DNA from 3 places in the Turicibacter sp. genome. Region 1 is predicted to be linked to each of the others. Evidence: predicted binding sites of a transcription regulator. Region 1 holds the regulator's gene; each other region holds the start of a gene.
What was found. The regulator HrcA, encoded in region 1, represses chaperone genes, less so after heat shock. The targets are predictions, from matches to a motif close to TTTTAGCACTNNNNNNNNNNNAGTGCTAAAA.
Positions count from the first base shown of each region.

Region 2: a site for HrcA is predicted at 2,353-2,383, ahead of htpG (molecular chaperone HtpG). Genes of this name have one in related genera too.
Region 3: a site for HrcA is predicted at 2,507-2,537, ahead of clpB (ATP-dependent chaperone ClpB). Genes of this name have one in related genera too.

Region 1 covers NZ_JAGAVR010000065.1:19,311-24,825, forward strand. Annotated here, with positions in the region: gene J6D32_RS08455 (endonuclease MutS2) at 1-28, shown strand, start outside; lysine riboswitch at 141-308, shown strand; gene J6D32_RS08460 (transporter substrate-binding domain-containing protein) at 385-1,197, shown strand; gene J6D32_RS08465 (amino acid ABC transporter permease) at 1,200-1,961, shown strand; gene J6D32_RS08470 (amino acid ABC transporter ATP-binding protein) at 1,971-2,711, shown strand; gene trxA (thioredoxin) at 2,894-3,208, shown strand; gene hrcA (heat-inducible transcriptional repressor HrcA) at 3,398-4,429, shown strand; gene grpE (nucleotide exchange factor GrpE) at 4,433-4,996, shown strand; gene dnaK (molecular chaperone DnaK) at 5,029-5,515, shown strand, end outside.
Region 2 covers NZ_JAGAVR010000002.1:51,762-57,276, forward strand. Annotated here, with positions in the region: gene J6D32_RS00455 (YhgE/Pip domain-containing protein) at 1-1,745, shown strand, start outside; gene J6D32_RS00460 (ribosomal maturation YjgA family protein) at 1,776-2,150, opposite strand; gene htpG (molecular chaperone HtpG) at 2,409-4,274, shown strand; gene J6D32_RS00470 (hypothetical protein) at 4,490-4,726, opposite strand; gene J6D32_RS00475 (hypothetical protein) at 5,068-5,259, opposite strand; gene J6D32_RS00480 (hypothetical protein) at 5,281-5,412, opposite strand.
Region 3 covers NZ_JAGAVR010000011.1:42,977-48,491, reverse strand. Annotated here, with positions in the region: gene clpB (ATP-dependent chaperone ClpB) at 1-2,449, opposite strand, end outside; gene J6D32_RS02015 (Cof-type HAD-IIB family hydrolase) at 2,682-3,500, shown strand; gene leuS (leucine--tRNA ligase) at 3,677-5,515, opposite strand, start outside.

The DNA of each region.
Region 1 (5,515 bases):
TGGAGCAACGGTTGTTGAATTAAAATAAGGGAGTCCTGTCTATCTCGAGTCAATCGGGATAGATTTTTTTGTGAAAATATATTTTTCAAAATAAAGTTTACATTATATGGAAATCATGTTATTTTATAAGAGGACAAAAAAAATCGTATAGAGGTAGCGTTGCATCAGAGTACAACAGGGAGCTGGCAAGTGAGGAAATGTTGGAAAGGTAATCATCGCCGAAAGTTTCGTATTGGCAAATACGTCACTTGGGGTTGCAGGAAATACCTGTAACACTCCTTCAGTTTTGAAGAGGAGCTATTAAACAGAGGACTTTTTTTCAGTCGTGTTAATAGCACGACTTTTTTTGTTACAATCAATTTTAATCAAAGGGGAGATTTTAATATGAGAAAATTAGTTGTAACGTTAGCAGGATGTATTTTGCTTGCAGGATGTAGCGGGAATGCTACAAGTAATTCAAAAGATACGTTTACGGTTGGAATGGAATGTAATTATGCTCCGTTTAACTGGCAAACGTCAGCACCAACACAGACAAGTGTATCAATTGGTGGAGCAGGATTTTGTGATGGATACGATGTGAGAATTGCAAATGAAATTGCAAAGAGCATGGAAAAAGAGTTAGTGATTAAAAAATTAGAGTGGGATGGTTTGCAATTATCACTAGAATCGGGAGAAATTGATGCGATTATTGCTGGGATGACCGCTAATGAGGAACGTGAACAAGGAATTGATTTTACGACACCTTATTTTGAATCAGAAATGGTACTGATTGTTCGTGCAGACGATGATTTAGTTCATGCAACATCTATTCAAGATTTTAGTGGTAAAAATGTGATTGGACAGATGAATACTAATTATGATACGGTAATTGACCAAATTGAAGGGGTGAATCACTTAACACCTAAATCTTCTTATCCTGAGTTAGTGGTCTCTTTACAATCAAATGAAGCAGATGCTATTACGGCTGAATTACCCGTTGCCGAAGGGGTCATTCAAGCTAATCCAGATTTGACTATTGTTCACTTTGCAGAAGGTAAAGGATTTGATATTGATACATCTGTTTCAATTGGATTAAAAGAAGGCAGTCGTGGTACAGAGTTCTTTAATCAAGTTCAATCTGCTTTAGATAATATTTCAGATTCGACTCGAAATGAATGGATGACAGAATCTCGCGAAAGTGCGCCAACAGGTGAATAATTATGATGTTCTTAACCACTCAAAATGGCTTTTTAAATAAATCATTTTCTTTATTTGTTAAAAATTTTGATTTGTTCATGTATGGAATTAAAATGACACTCATTTTAGCTTTTTTAGGAACGATGTTAGGCTTAGTTATTGGGTTAGTTCTAGGGGGATTGCGTGCGATTACAATTGAACCAAGAGACTTAAAAAGTGTAAAAGTGTTAAAAAAAATGATGCACTGTTTGATAGGTCTTTACGTTTGGTTTTTTAGAGGGACTCCAATGATGGTGCAAGCGATGTTTTTATATCATGCTTTACGTCCTATTCTAGGGTGGAGTTCATTAACTGCAGGGATTGTGATTATTTCGGTTAATACTGGGGCTTATATGGCAGAAATTATCCGTTCAGGTATTCAGTCAGTGGATAAAGGGCAACTTGAAGCCGCTAGAAGTATTGGAATGACCGCTTTTCAATCGATGATGTACATTATCTTACCTCAGGCGATTAAAAACGCCTTTCCTTCTATTGGAAATGAATTTATTGTGAATATTAAAGATAGTTCAATGTTAAATGTCATTGGGGTGATTGAAGTTTTCTTCCAATCTAAATCAGTAGCAGGAAGTGTGATGCTATATTCTGAGACGTTTTTTATTACGTGCCTCATTTATTTAGTGTTAACGACAATTACAGCACAAATTTTAGGTTGGATTGAAAAGAAAATGAACGTGAAAAAAACTTCATTTCCATCATCGCAAACGGTTCCAATGGCAAATCTTTAGGAGGAGAGTATGGCAGAAAATACGATGATCAACATCCATCATTTAGAAAAACGATTTGGAGAACTAGAGGTTTTAAAAAACATAGAGTTTCATGTGGATAAAGGAGAAGTTATTACGATTATTGGATCAAGTGGAAGTGGGAAATCAACTCTACTTCGATGCCTTAATTTATTAGAAATTCCAGATAGTGGTGAAATCTTATATCGAGGCCAGGATATTTTAAAGGGAGAACTTAATGTTAATCAATACCGAACTAAAGTCGGGATGGTGTTTCAAAGTTTTAATTTGTTTCAAAATAAAACAGTTCTTGATAATTGTGTCATTGGACAAACAAAAGTATTGAAACGAAGAAAAGAAGAGGCGATCGAAAAAGCGATGTTTTATTTAGAGAAGGTCGGAATGAAATCATTTGCTCATGCAAGTAGTTCACAATTATCAGGGGGGCAAAAACAACGTGTAGCCATTGCGCGTGCTTTATGTATGGAACCAGAAGTATTGTTATTTGATGAACCGACAAGTGCCCTTGATCCTGAAATGGTGGGTGACGTTTTAAAAGTCATGAAACAATTAGCGGAGGATGGATTAACGATGATTGTGGTGACACATGAAATGGGATTTGCTAAAGAGGTAAGTCATCGAGTTGTTTTTATGGATCGAGGGGTGATTGCTGAGGAAGGAACACCAGATGAAATCTTTGTAAATCCTAAACAGGCACGAACGAAAGAATTTTTACGCCGATATTTAAATTAGTTAAAGGATCGTGTTGGCGCTCCATTTACTGTTTAAAATAAAGGGATTGTTAGAAAGTTATGGGGATAGGTGTCTAAAAATGTGAAATAATATTTGGGTGAAAGTGCAATCTATTTGTAATTTCATGGTAATATGATATACTTATGATAGACTATCAAGAAGTATTAGAGGAGGAAATAAACATGGCAGTTATTCATGCAACAGAAGAAAATTTTGCTCAAGAAATTGCAACTGGATTAGTTTTAGTTGATTTTTATGCAGATTGGTGCGGACCATGTAAGATGATTGCGCCTGTTCTAGAAGAGTTAGCGACTGAATTACAAGGTGTTGCTAAAATTGTTAAAGTAAACGTGGATCATTGTCCAGGTGTTGCGTCACAATTTAAAGTGATGTCAATTCCAACATTAATTTTATTTAAAGACGGTCAAGCAGTTCAGCAAACAGTTGGATTCCAACCAAAAGCGTCGTTATTATCATTAATTGAATCGCATAAATAATTCAAAAAGACGCTCCTAGGAGTGTCTTTTTTTGTATGAAATAGCATGAAATGAGAATATTAATCAAGGTAGACGGTTGCTGAAGTTAGACTTCTGAAAAAAATAAAAAATTAGCACTAATGAGTTGACAGTGCTAATAAGGTTATATATAATGGTATTAGCACTTGATGATAACGAGTGCTAAAAGAGGTGTTTACATTGCTAACGGAACGACAAATACTTGTTTTAAAGGCAATTGTAGAAGAGTTCATACACACGGCACAGCCAGTAGGTTCGCGCGTCTTATCTAAAAAAGAAGAACTGAATTTTTCAGCTGCTACGATTCGAAATGAAATGGCAGATTTAGAAGATTTGGGCTTTCTTGAAAAAACACATACGTCAAGTGGTCGGATCCCGAGTCAAAAGGGATATCGTTATTACGTAGACTACCTTGTAAAAGAAGAACCTATGGAGACAACACCAGAAGTAGGAATATTTAAACAATTGTTAAATCAAAAACAATTTGAACGTGAAACAACCATTAAAGAAGCGGTTAAATTGCTCTCAAGTTTAACGAATTATACGTCAATTTTATTAGGTCCCTCTCGTGATTACAGTCGAGTCAAAAAAATTCAGTTTGTTCCGATTTCAGATGCACAAGCTGTCTTTGTTCTTATTACAGACCAAGGGCATGTTGAGAGTCGGACAATTACGATTCCTGACAATATTGATATTAAAAAAATGGAGACCATTATTAAAGCGCTCGATGAATTACTTGTCGGTGAATTTGTGGGTGAAATCCATGATAAGTTAACTGAAAGCTTTGAAAATCAATTACATGATTTCATTACATACAAAGAGGAAATTATGTATACAATGCTTCAATTACTTTCTCAGTCGCTCTCTCAAAACAATTATATTCTAAGTGGAAAATCTAATATTTTGAAACAACCAGAATTCAATGATTTAGATAAAGCTTATCATTTGTTTAGTATGATTGAAGCAGATGAGATTGTAAAAGTTATTGAGTCAGATGATGAGACTCATGAATTGACGGTTAAAATTGGACAAGAAAACGAAATAAAAGCGATGGAAAACTGTACACTAATCACGGTTCCGTACCAAATTAGTGACCATGAATTTGGGAAGATTGCGGTTTTAGGACCGACGAGAATGGAGTATCGAAAAATCATTCCACTTCTTGAGCATGTCGCACGAATTATGTCTGATTTATATAAATAGGAGGTGGGGCGGTTGAATAAGGAAACCCAACCAGTTGAAGAATTAGAAGAATTAAATGAAGAAGCAGGTTGCCAAGAAGCAAATGGTGATTGCCAGTGTGAGACGGAATCAGAAGTTATCGATGAAACAGTGGAATTAAAACAACAAATTCAAGATCTGAAAGATCAATTGTTACGTAATGCAGCTGAACTTGAAAACTTTAAACGTCGTATGAATGAAGAACGCGTTCGTGAAGCGAAATATCGCTCACAGGCTGTGATTACGAATATTATTCCAGCGATTGATAACTTTGAGCGTGCTTTATCTAGTACGGTTGAAGATGAAAATACAAAAACATTCTTAACAGGATTTAAAATGATTCATACCCAATTACTTGAGGCATTAAAGCAAGAAGGGGTTGAAGTCATTAAAGCAGAAGGCGTGGCCTTCGATCCAACTGTGCATCAAGCTGTGATGCAAGAAGCAGTTGAAGGGGTAGAATCAGGAATGGTTTTACAAGAACTTCAAAAAGGTTATAAATTAAAAGATCGTGTTATTCGACCTTCAATGGTAAAAGTAAGCGAATAATTCTAAATTGTTATATAGGAGGATGAATCTCAATGGGTAAAATTATTGGTATTGACTTAGGAACAACTAACTCATGTGTTGCAGTTATGGAAGGTGGAGAAGCGAAAGTTATCGCTAATCCAGAAGGAGCTCGTACAACGCCATCAGTTGTATCATTCAAAGGTGAAGAACGTCAAGTAGGTGATGTTGCAAAACGTCAAGCAATTACAAATCCAAATACAATCATGTCTATTAAACGTCATATGGGAACAAACCATAAAGAAACAATTGAAGGAAAATCTTATACACCACAAGAAATTTCAGCAATTATTTTACAAAATTTAAAAGCAACGGCTGAAGCATACTTAGGTGAACCAGTAACTGAAGCAGTTATTACAGTTCCAGCTTACTTCATTGATGCTGAACGTCAAGCGACTAAAGATGCAGGACGTATTGCAGGTCTTGATGTTAAACGTATCATCAATGAACCAACAGCAGCAGCTTTAGCTTATGGATTAGATAAAACAGATAAAGAACAAA
Region 2 (5,515 bases), on a different contig from region 1:
ACCGAGTAAATGAAAAAATTAATGCAATTGCACCTAAGTTAACAAGTAAAGGGGCAACAGGTGTTCAAGAAAGTGTAAATGAAACGGTCATCAAAACAGTAAGTAGTGTCTTATTAGAAACAGGGAAAAGTCTTGGTCTTGAAATTCAAGATACGCTACTTCCCAAATTAGCTTCTGTAGCAAACAGTTTAAATGAATTAACAACAAAATTTGGTTTGATTAATGAAACTGTCGCAAAAGCCAATGATGGGGGATTGAAATTGAAAGATTTAATATCTCAAATTCAAAGCGACTTACCAAAAATTCAAGAAACGTTAACCTCTGCACAGACGTTAACAAGTAGTATTGAAACGTTTATTTCAACCTCACAAGGAAGTATTAATGATTTATTTCCAACAGTGAAAGCTGATGTTCAACTCGTGACTGATATCACAGCAGAAATGATGAAGTATGTCGATGGACTTAAACAAGCAATTGAATCAGGTTCTGCAGAAGCACCAACGATGATTCAAAATTTAATTACAAAAGTGAATAGTGGAGAAAACCTAGTCGAATCTTTAGTTAAATTACTAGAATCTTTTAATAAAATTTCATTTGGAAAGCCATTGACAGGAATTATTGAACAATTAAATGGAATAAAAACAGAGCTTGTAAATATCTCTAATTTTTTACAGACATTATTTGATGAGGTTGTGAATAGTGGAGAACCTGATTTAACGCTTTTAAGTAAAGTTCAAACGGTTTTACAAGATGTTCAAACCATTTCAAGTGATTTAGTTAATCATTTTGATGATAAAGTTGCAGCTCCTTTGAATTCAATTTTAGATGAAGCTTATAAAACCTCTCAAAATGTTTTAACCGTTTTAAAAGATGCAGAAGCTAAATTACCTCAAGTTAGTGAATTATTAAATGTTGCTTATGAAGGAGCAGATACAGGAATTGAAGCGATTCAATATGTGAATGAAAAATTACCTCAAGCAGAAAATATTATTGCTGAGTTAGCAGGTAAGGTAACGGATATTAATAACAGTCAAGAGCTAAAAGATGTATTAGAACTGCTTCAATCGGCCGTACAAGAACGTGAAGATTTCCTATCAAACCCAGTGGAACTTGTAGAGGAAACAGTGTTTCCAATGCATAATTACGGAACAGCTATGACGCCGTTTTATAGTGTTTTAGCCATTTGGGTAGGAATGACGTTACTCGTTTCAATGTTATCTGTCAAGGCAAAAGGAGATTATCATCCAATTGAGGAATATTTCGGTAAATTCTTATTGTTTGTTAGCATTTCTCTTGTTCAAGCGTTGATTATAGCATTAGGAGACTTATATATCTTAAAAATTTATTGTATGAATTCTGGTTTATTTATTGTAAGTTTACTCTTTACAGCCGTGACTTTCACCTTTATTGTTTACTCACTCGTTTCAGTCTTAGGTAATGTTGGGAAAGTTGCATCCATTATTTTATTAGTTCTACAAGTGGCGGGTTCTGGTGGAACCTTCCCAATTCAATTAACGCCGAAGTTCTTCCAAATGATTAATCCATTTTTACCATTTACGTATTCGATTTCAATGGCACGGGAAGCCATTGGAGGGGTTGTCCAAACCGTATTAACGAAAGATATCGTGATTTTATTGATTTTTATTAGTGCGGCCATTTTAGTGGCTATCTTCTTGAAAAAACCACTGAATAAATTATTGAGTGGTTTTGCAGAGAAATATGAAGAAAGTGGTCTTGGGGAATGAAAAATAGCAGGGGCTTTATCCCTGCTATTTTTAGTAATATAGATGATAATCTAAACAAAATCCAATTAAAATACCAATGGCATAGCTTACTAAATCTTGAATCAAAAAACCATAGCCTAAAACTAAACCACCAAGTGTGGATGCTCTTATTTGATTAATCCAATCGGCTTGGTACAATTGACTGAATTCAATCAAATAAGAAAAGATGAAGGCGAGAAGGAGACTTTTGATCAGTGTTCCATTAGGGTGTAAAAATTGAAAACCAAAATAGACCATCATTGCCCATAATGTATCTCCAATATATGGCGCAATTGAATCGGGAAAAACGAAAATGAATTTTCTAGAAGCTAGTCCGAGTCCAATGGTTAACACCACCATAAAAAAATAAATCCTTCTTTTTTTCATTAATAAAGCCTCCTTTTATAGCGATAATCCTATCACAATAAGCGTGGGGAAACAATGGCAATGAGGGAGTTTTTTTGCTAAGAAATAACCCTCACAAACATCATAAAATGATAGATTCAATATCAAAAAAGCAAAAAGTTGATATTGAATCTTTGAAGATAGTTGACAGGCATTTTTAGATATGATATATAAGAATTATACAAATTAGCACTCGTTTATTAAGAGTGCTAATAAGGTAAAAACAGAGGAGCGATTGAATTGAAACAGTTTAAAGCCGAATCAAAACGATTATTAGATTTAATGATTAATTCTATTTATACCCATCGAGAAATTTTCTTACGTGAGTTGATTTCAAATGCAAGTGATGCCATTGACAAGCTATATTATAAAGCCTTGACAGATTCGAATTTAAGCTTTAATCAAGAGGACTATTATATTAAAGTAACGGCTGATGAGACAAACCGTACAATTACGATTTCCGATACGGGAATCGGGATGACAGAAGCACAATTAGATGATCACTTAGGGGTCATTGCAAAAAGTGGATCATTACAATTTAAAAAAGAGACTGAATTAGAAGATGGACATGATATTATCGGACAATTCGGAGTTGGATTCTATTCTGCCTTCTTAGTCGCTGATAAAGTAACTGTGATTTCAAAATCAATTGATTCTGATCAAGCTTACAAATGGGAATCTTGTGGAGCAGATGGATATACCATTGAACCATGTGAAAAAGCGACAGTCGGAACAGATATTATCTTACATTTAAAAGAAAATAATGAAGATGAAAATTACGATGAATACTTACAACAATATAAATTAAAATCAATTATCAAAAAATATTCAGATTTTATTCGTTATCCAATTAAAATGGATATTGTGTCTTCACAGTTAAAAGAAGGTAGTGAAGATGAGTATGAACAAGTAACCGAAGAGCAAACAGTTAACAGTATGGTTCCAATTTGGAAGAAAAATAAACGTGAATTAAGTGATGAAGATTATGAGAATTTCTACACAGAAAAACATTTTGGATATGACAAACCATTAGCACATGTTCATTTAAGTGTAGATGGAAATGTAAGTTATAATGCAATCTTATATATTCCTGAAAAAATGCCATATGATTTCTATACAGCAGAATATGAAAAAGGATTAGAGTTGTATTCTAGCGGTGTACTAATTATGAATAAATGTGCTGACCTTTTACCAGACTACTTTAGTTTTGTAAAAGGAATCGTCGATTCAGAGGATTTATCACTCAACATTTCACGTGAAATCTTGCAACATGACCGTCAATTGAAATTAATTGCGAAAAATATTAAAACAAAAATCAAAAACGAATTAGAAAAAATGATTAAAAATGACCGAGAAAAATATGAAACATTCTATGAGTCATTCGGTCGTCAATTAAAATTCGGTGTATACAGTGATTTTGGAGCAAATAAAGATGTCTTACAAGATTTATTAATGTTTAAATCATCACATGAAGATAAATTAGTCACATTAGAAGAATATGTATCTCGCATGCCAGAAGATCAAAAACATATTTATTATGCCGTTGGAGAGTCAATTGAGCGTATTAAAAAATTACCTCAAACAGAAGCCGTGCTTGATAAAGGATATGAAATCTTATTCTTTACAGAGGACATTGATGAATTTGCTATCAAGATGCTAATGACTTATAGCGAAAAAGATTTCAAATCAGTGTCGAGTGCCGACTTAGACTTAGATACGGATCAAGCAGACGAAGAAGCAACAAAAGAATTTGCGTCAATCTTTGAAAACATGGCGACAAGTTTAAAAGGAAAAGTAAAATCAGTTCGTGCTTCTCGTCGTTTAAAAACTCATCCGGTTTGCTTAGCAAATGAAGGAGAGTTATCAATTGAAATGGAAAAAGTATTAAATGCCATGCCAAATGCTCAGCAAGTCAAAGCGGATAAAGTTTTAGAAGTTAACGTAAATCATGAAGTGTTTAAATCATTGCAAACGGCTTATGAACAAGATCGCAAAAAGTTTGATTTATATACAGATGTTTTATATAACCAAGCTTTATTAATTGAAGGATTATCGATTGAAGATCCAGTGGCATTTACAAATAATGTTTGTCAATTAATGAAATAATAGACTATATTTCTAAAATATTTTATGTCTTAGATGTATCGAGCACCTTGAAGGATTTAACCTTCAAGGTGTTTTTTTAGGAAGCGAGACAGATTATGGAGATGAGTGTTATACAAGGAAGATTCTAATTTTAAATGAAATGACAAAAAAGTATGGGGAATTAGATTGAATATCTGTCTCATACTTAATTTATAGTTTGATAAATTGAGATTACATTACATGAGAATTTGACCTATAATTTGAATTTGAGCGTAACATGGCACAATATCAGTTACAGAAATGAGCCCCATTGGAAGTGTAATTCCAGAAAAAGAAAATAAATTGTTTTCAGATAAGTGGTCATTCATTGTCATCGAAGGAGGCGTAATTGAAATTCCTGTTGGACTCAGGACATGAAACTCTCCAGGTAATAAGTCGGTACCAGGGACATTAATCGCAGTTAAATTTCCCAAGTGTCATAGATTGATGAGATAGGCGATTATATCTGAATTTATAAGAGTTGTCATCTTCATACCAGACGGTTCATCATGAAATGTCACAGACTGAACTTCTTTTGTTATACACACTAATGATTGGCAATTGTGATAGACTGGGTGTCCTGTTTCCCGTTTCTAGGATTTAATAAAATCTCATTTTGAGAATTTGGTTCTGTGTAGGTATATCCTATTTTGACAGTATTGGATACGATATCATTTAAGGAAGCGACATGACTGACGTTGACAGCGATTGTTAAAATGAGTTCATTGAGCGGATGAACGGTGGCGATAGCTTTAATGTCATAATAATGATCAAATTAAGCGGTTTCGTAGGAAATCACTGTTTCTTCCGGTGGATAAATATGATTCTCTCGTAGAATAATATGAATGCTTTCCCAGATAGGGGTTAAGTCAGAATCAAATATTTCACGAAAGACGATATCATGTAAATCAGTATCTCCATTATTTAAAGAAAGTATTGAATACTTAATGATTTCATTTGGGGCCACAGAAGCAACACCTTTTATTTTTTAAACAAAAATACTTGGATGATAGGTTGTGAGTTGTGATAAGTTGTTTTCACTGAAATTTGATTTTAAGACTTCCTTTTCAGATGTAAACGAATATTTAATTGTTGCTATATTATTTAAAATTCTCGTCAATAAACACACCTCCATATTCTTTATTAATTGATCAGCTCTATATAGTTTATGTAAAAAAGATAAGGTAATTAGGCAATTAGAAGATTAATGCCATAATAGAATA
Region 3 (5,515 bases), on a different contig from region 1:
GTGCTCCGTACACAGAGTCAAATCCAGCACTTGCAACATACTCATGAGCAGCATCCGTTAACACGACATGAATTCGTTGCTCTGTTAAACGGGCATTTAACTGTGCAATAAATTTATCCACGATTTGATAAATAATAGATGATGATAATGGATTAAATGTAATGATTTCATCAATTCGGTTTAATAATTCTGGTTTAAAGTATTCACGTAAAACGTCAAGCACTTGTTCTTGAGCCTGTTCAAAGTCAGGATTTTCAAGCAAGATATGTGATCCAATATTTGATGTCATAATAATGATTGTATTTTTAAAGTCAACTGTTCGTCCTTGTGAGTCTGTAATACGTCCATCGTCAAGGATTTGAAGAAGAATATTGAAGACATCTGGATGTGCTTTTTCAATTTCATCAAGTAAAACAATTGAATAAGGTTTACGACGAACTGCTTCTGTTAATTGTCCACCTTCTTCATAACCAACATAACCTGGAGGAGCTCCGACTAAACGAGAGACAGCATGTTTTTCCATGTGTTCACTCATATCAATTCGCACAATATGCTCTTCACTATCAAATAAGAATTCAGCTAAAGCTTTTGCAATCTCAGTTTTACCAACCCCAGTAGGTCCAAGGAATAAGAATGAACCGATTGGACGATGTGGATCTTTGATTCCGGCACGCGCACGAATAATGGCATCTCCTACTAAATCAATCGCCGCATCTTGTCCCATAACACGACGTCTTAAATCCTCTTTTAAATTTAATAATTTTTCACGTTCTCCTTGCACAAGTTTCGCAACTGGAATACCTGTCCAACGAGAAATAATTTCACCAATCTCTTCTTCTGTGACATTTTCACGAAGTAATCGATTTTCTTTTCCAGCCTCATCTTGTTGCATGGCTTCTACTTCAGCAATTTGTTTTTCAAGTCCTGGAATTTTACCATATTGTAATTCCGCTGCTTTTTCATATTCACCACGAGCTTGAGCATCTTCTAATTGACGGCGAGCAAGTTCAAGTTCTTTTTTCAAATCGGCAACCCCATGAATCGCTTGTTTTTCTTTTTCCCATTGTAATTTTAAAACATTTAATTCATCTTTTAAGTCCGCTAATTCTTTTTGAAGGGTATGAAGACGTTGTTTACTGAATTCGTCTGTTTCTTTTTTTAACGCTGCTTCTTCAATTTCTAACTGCATGACACGACGGTTAATGCGATCAAGTTCTTCTGGTAATGAGTCAATCTCAGTACGAATTGTTGCACAAGCCTCATCAATTAAATCAATTGCTTTATCTGGTAAAAAGCGGTCAGTTATGTAACGATCTGATAGCGTAGCGGCTGCTACAATAGCACGGTCTGAAATACTCACACGATGATGTACTTCAAAACGATCTTTTAATCCACGTAAAATCGAAACAGTATCTTCAACCGTTGGTTCATTAACTTGAACTTTTTGGAATCGGCGTTCAAGTGCCGGATCTTTTTCGATGTATTCACGATATTCTTTTAATGTTGTCGCCCCAATGCAGTGTAATTCACCACGAGCAAGTAATGGTTTTAATAAATTTCCTGCATCCATTGCTCCATCTGTACGACCTGCACCGACAATGGTATGAATTTCATCAATAAATAAAATGATACGTCCATCGCTATTTTTCACTTCATTTAAGACAGCTTTTAAACGTTCCTCAAACTCACCACGGTACTTAGCTCCCGCTACTAAGGCAGCTAAATCAAGTTCAAAAATCACTTTATCTTTTAAACTTTCGGGAACATCTTGGCGAACAATACGTTGAGCTAACCCTTCAACAATCGCTGTTTTCCCAACTCCTGGTTCTCCAATTAAAACTGGGTTATTTTTAGTTTTACGAGAAAGAATACGAATCGCACGACGAATTTCTTCATCACGTCCAATAACCGGATCAATTTTTCCTGATTTCACATCTTCAACTAAATCGCGTCCGTATTTTTCTAACACTTCATAAGTTGCTTCTGGATTTTGTGTCATCACTCGTGAATTCCCCCTTATCTGTGAAATAACTTCTTTTAATTGTTTTTCATTTAAATTATATTTTTTAATGAGCTGTTTCATCTCATAATCTTTCGATTCAAGCATTGCTAGTAACACATGTTCAACTGATAAATAATCATCTTTCCATGCACGAGCATAATCATCTGCTTTTAAAAGAGCGCGATTCAAATCAGCTGATACATACGGTTCGGCTGAACTTCCTGTTACACTTGGTTTTTTATTTAAAATCTGTTTTAAATCTTTTACAATCTCTTGAACGGGATACCCTAGCTTCACAAATACACGTGAGGCTAACCCTTCAGAATCTTGTAATAAAGAACTTAGTAAATGCGCTGTATCAATCTCTTGGTGGTTTAATGAAGTTGCAAGAGACTGAGCATTAACTAAACCCTGTTGTAACTTTTCAGTCATTTTATTAATATTCATAATTCTTCACTCCATTCTTCATAGTCATTATATGCTGACATCATTATCATATCACAACTTTAGCACTCGTTCAATAAGAGTGCTAATAATTTTATGCGTTATGTTTAGGAATTTATGTATACTAAAGGATAAAACTTCATAATTTAGGAAAAGTGGCTGATGATGAAACCTACTGTCGTTTTGAAATTCGATTAATCTATGCTATTATATTAACTAAGCCGGAGGTGTTAAAATGGAGAACAAAAAATTAATCGTAACAGATTTGGATGGGACTGCTTTACAAAGCTGGGAATCACTCGATCCTAAAACAAAAGAAGCTTTAATGAAAGCTAAAGAAGAAGGTCATATCGTTGTCATTGCAACAGGACGACCAGCTCGTGCTTCATTACATTTTTATAAAGAATTAGGTCTCGATACACCTATTATTAACTTTAATGGAGCATATATACATCATCCTGAAGATGATTCATTTGAAGATATCTTAGCTCAAATTCCAACAGAAGTTATTATTACATTATTCGATTCAGAATTACAAAATTACATCGTCAATGCATTTTGTGAATACAAAGATCACTTATATGTTTTACATCAAGGTGATACAATCCGTGATTGGTTCCATATTGACACCTGTACGTCAGTTAAATTTGGACCATTTAAAGAAACATTAGATGAGCATCCAAATGGCTTCTTACTTGAAACGAAAAAAGGAATGGCAGAAGAAGTCATGGCCTTTTTACGTGAACATTACTCTGATATCATTACATGCCGTAACTGGGACGGAGACAATGATAATATTATCGAAGTCTTTAAATCAGATACGAATAAAGCAACAGCAATTGAAAAACTAGCAAAATATTATAATATTGAGCCAAAAGATATCATCGCCTTTGGAGATGGAGATAACGATATTGAAATGTTAATGTATGCCGGAGTTGGGGTTGCCATGGACAATGCCATTGACAAATTAAAAGAAGCAGCCAATACCACAACCAAATCAAACAAAGAGAGTGGTGTTGCTCACTATTTAGAACAATACATCTTAACAAAATAACAAAAAAAGCATTCTCAATTTTGATGAGAATGCTTTTTTATTATAATATCTATCTAGTTTTAATATTTTATTCAAGCTGACATACTATGCGATAATCTATCATCATTTTTGGCAACTCAAACCCAATATAAAAAATCCCTCCAACGAAATAGTCTTCAGAGGGATTTTAAATTTCATTATTTTACAACAATATTGACTAATTTTCCTGGTACCGCGATTACTTTCACGATTTCTTTTCCAGAAATAAAGTTTTGAACATTTTCGTTTGCCATTGCTACTTCTTGCATTTCTTCTTTAGAAATCGTAGCCGGCACTTCGATACGTCCACGTAATTTACCGTTAACTTGCGCGATAATTGTAATCGTATCAGAAACTAATTTTGCTTCGTCATATGTTGGCCATGCTTCATATGTCATTGTCTCTTCATGTCCTAAAACTGACCAGATTTCTTCTGTCATATGCGGAGCGATTGGATTTAATAATTTGACGAATCCTTCTACATATTCACGAGGAATACTTGTTGCTTTATATGATTCGTTAATGAAGATCATCATTTGAGCGATAGCCGTATTGAAGCTTAATTTTTCATAATCTTCTGTGACTTTCTTAACTGTTTCATTGTAAACTTTATCTAATTTACCATCATTTTCAGCCACTACTTTTTCAGCTAATGTGTGCTCAGGAGTCACGAATAAACGCCAAACTCGATCTAAGAATCGACGGCTTCCATCTAACCCTTCTGTTGACCAGGCAATCGCAGCATCAAGTGGTCCCATGAACATTTCATATAAACGTAATGTATCTGCACCATGTGATTCTACGATATCATCTGGGTTTACAACGTTTCCTTTAGATTTAGACATTTTTTCATTATTTTCACCTAAAATCATTCCTTGGTTGAATAAACGTTGGAATGGTTCTTTCGTTTCAACAATTCCTAAATCGTATAATACTTTATGCCAGAAACGTGCGTATAATAAGTGTAAAACGGCATGCTCTGCTCCACCAATGTATAAATCAACTGGTAACCATTCTTTTAATAATTGTTTTGCTTCTTCTGTATTTAATCCCACATAGTCATTTTCTTGTTTTAAGATATATCCGATGTAGTACCAGCAGCTTCCTGCCCATTGTGGCATAGTATTTGTTTCACGACGACCTTTAACTCCGTCTTCACGTACAACTTCTAACCATCCTTTCGCATTTGCAAGTGGAGATTCTCCAGTTCCAGATGGTTTAATGTTATCCATAACCGGTAACTCGAGTGGTAATTGGTCTGCCTCTAAAACTGACATTGTTCCATCTTCCCACATAATAACTGGGAATGGTTCTCCCCAATAACGTTGACGAGAGAATAACCAGTCACGTAATTTATAGTTAACTTTACGAGATCCTTTTTGATTTTCTTCTAACCAATTAATGACAGCAGCTTTTGCATCTGTATTGTTCATTCCATTGATAAAGTCAGAATTAATGTGTGCAGCATCTCCTGTGAAGGCACCTTCTGTCATATCACCTTCTAAAACAGCTTTCATTGGTAAATCATATTTTTTAGCAAATTCAAAATCACGTTCATCATGTGCAGGGACCGCCATAACAGCTCCTGTACCGTAGCTTGCTAATACGTAATCTCCAATCCAGATTGGAACTAAATCTCCTGTGATTGGGTGAATCGCATAAGCACCTGTTGCAACACCTGATTTTTCTTTATTTAATTCTGTACGCTCTAAATCTGATTTTGCTTTAGATGCTTCTTGGTACGCTTCAACTGATGCACGGCACTCATCGCTTGTAATCACTGATACTAATGGATGTTCTGGTGCTAATACCACATAAGTCACACCAAATACTGTATCCGGGCGAGTTGTAAATACATCGAATGATTCTTCGTGACCCTCAATTTTAAAGTTAATTAAAGCCCCTTCACTTTTCCCGATCCAGTTGCGTTGCATATCTTTAATGCTTTCAGTCCAATCAAGACCATCTAAATCTTCAAGTAAACGCTCAGCGTAGTG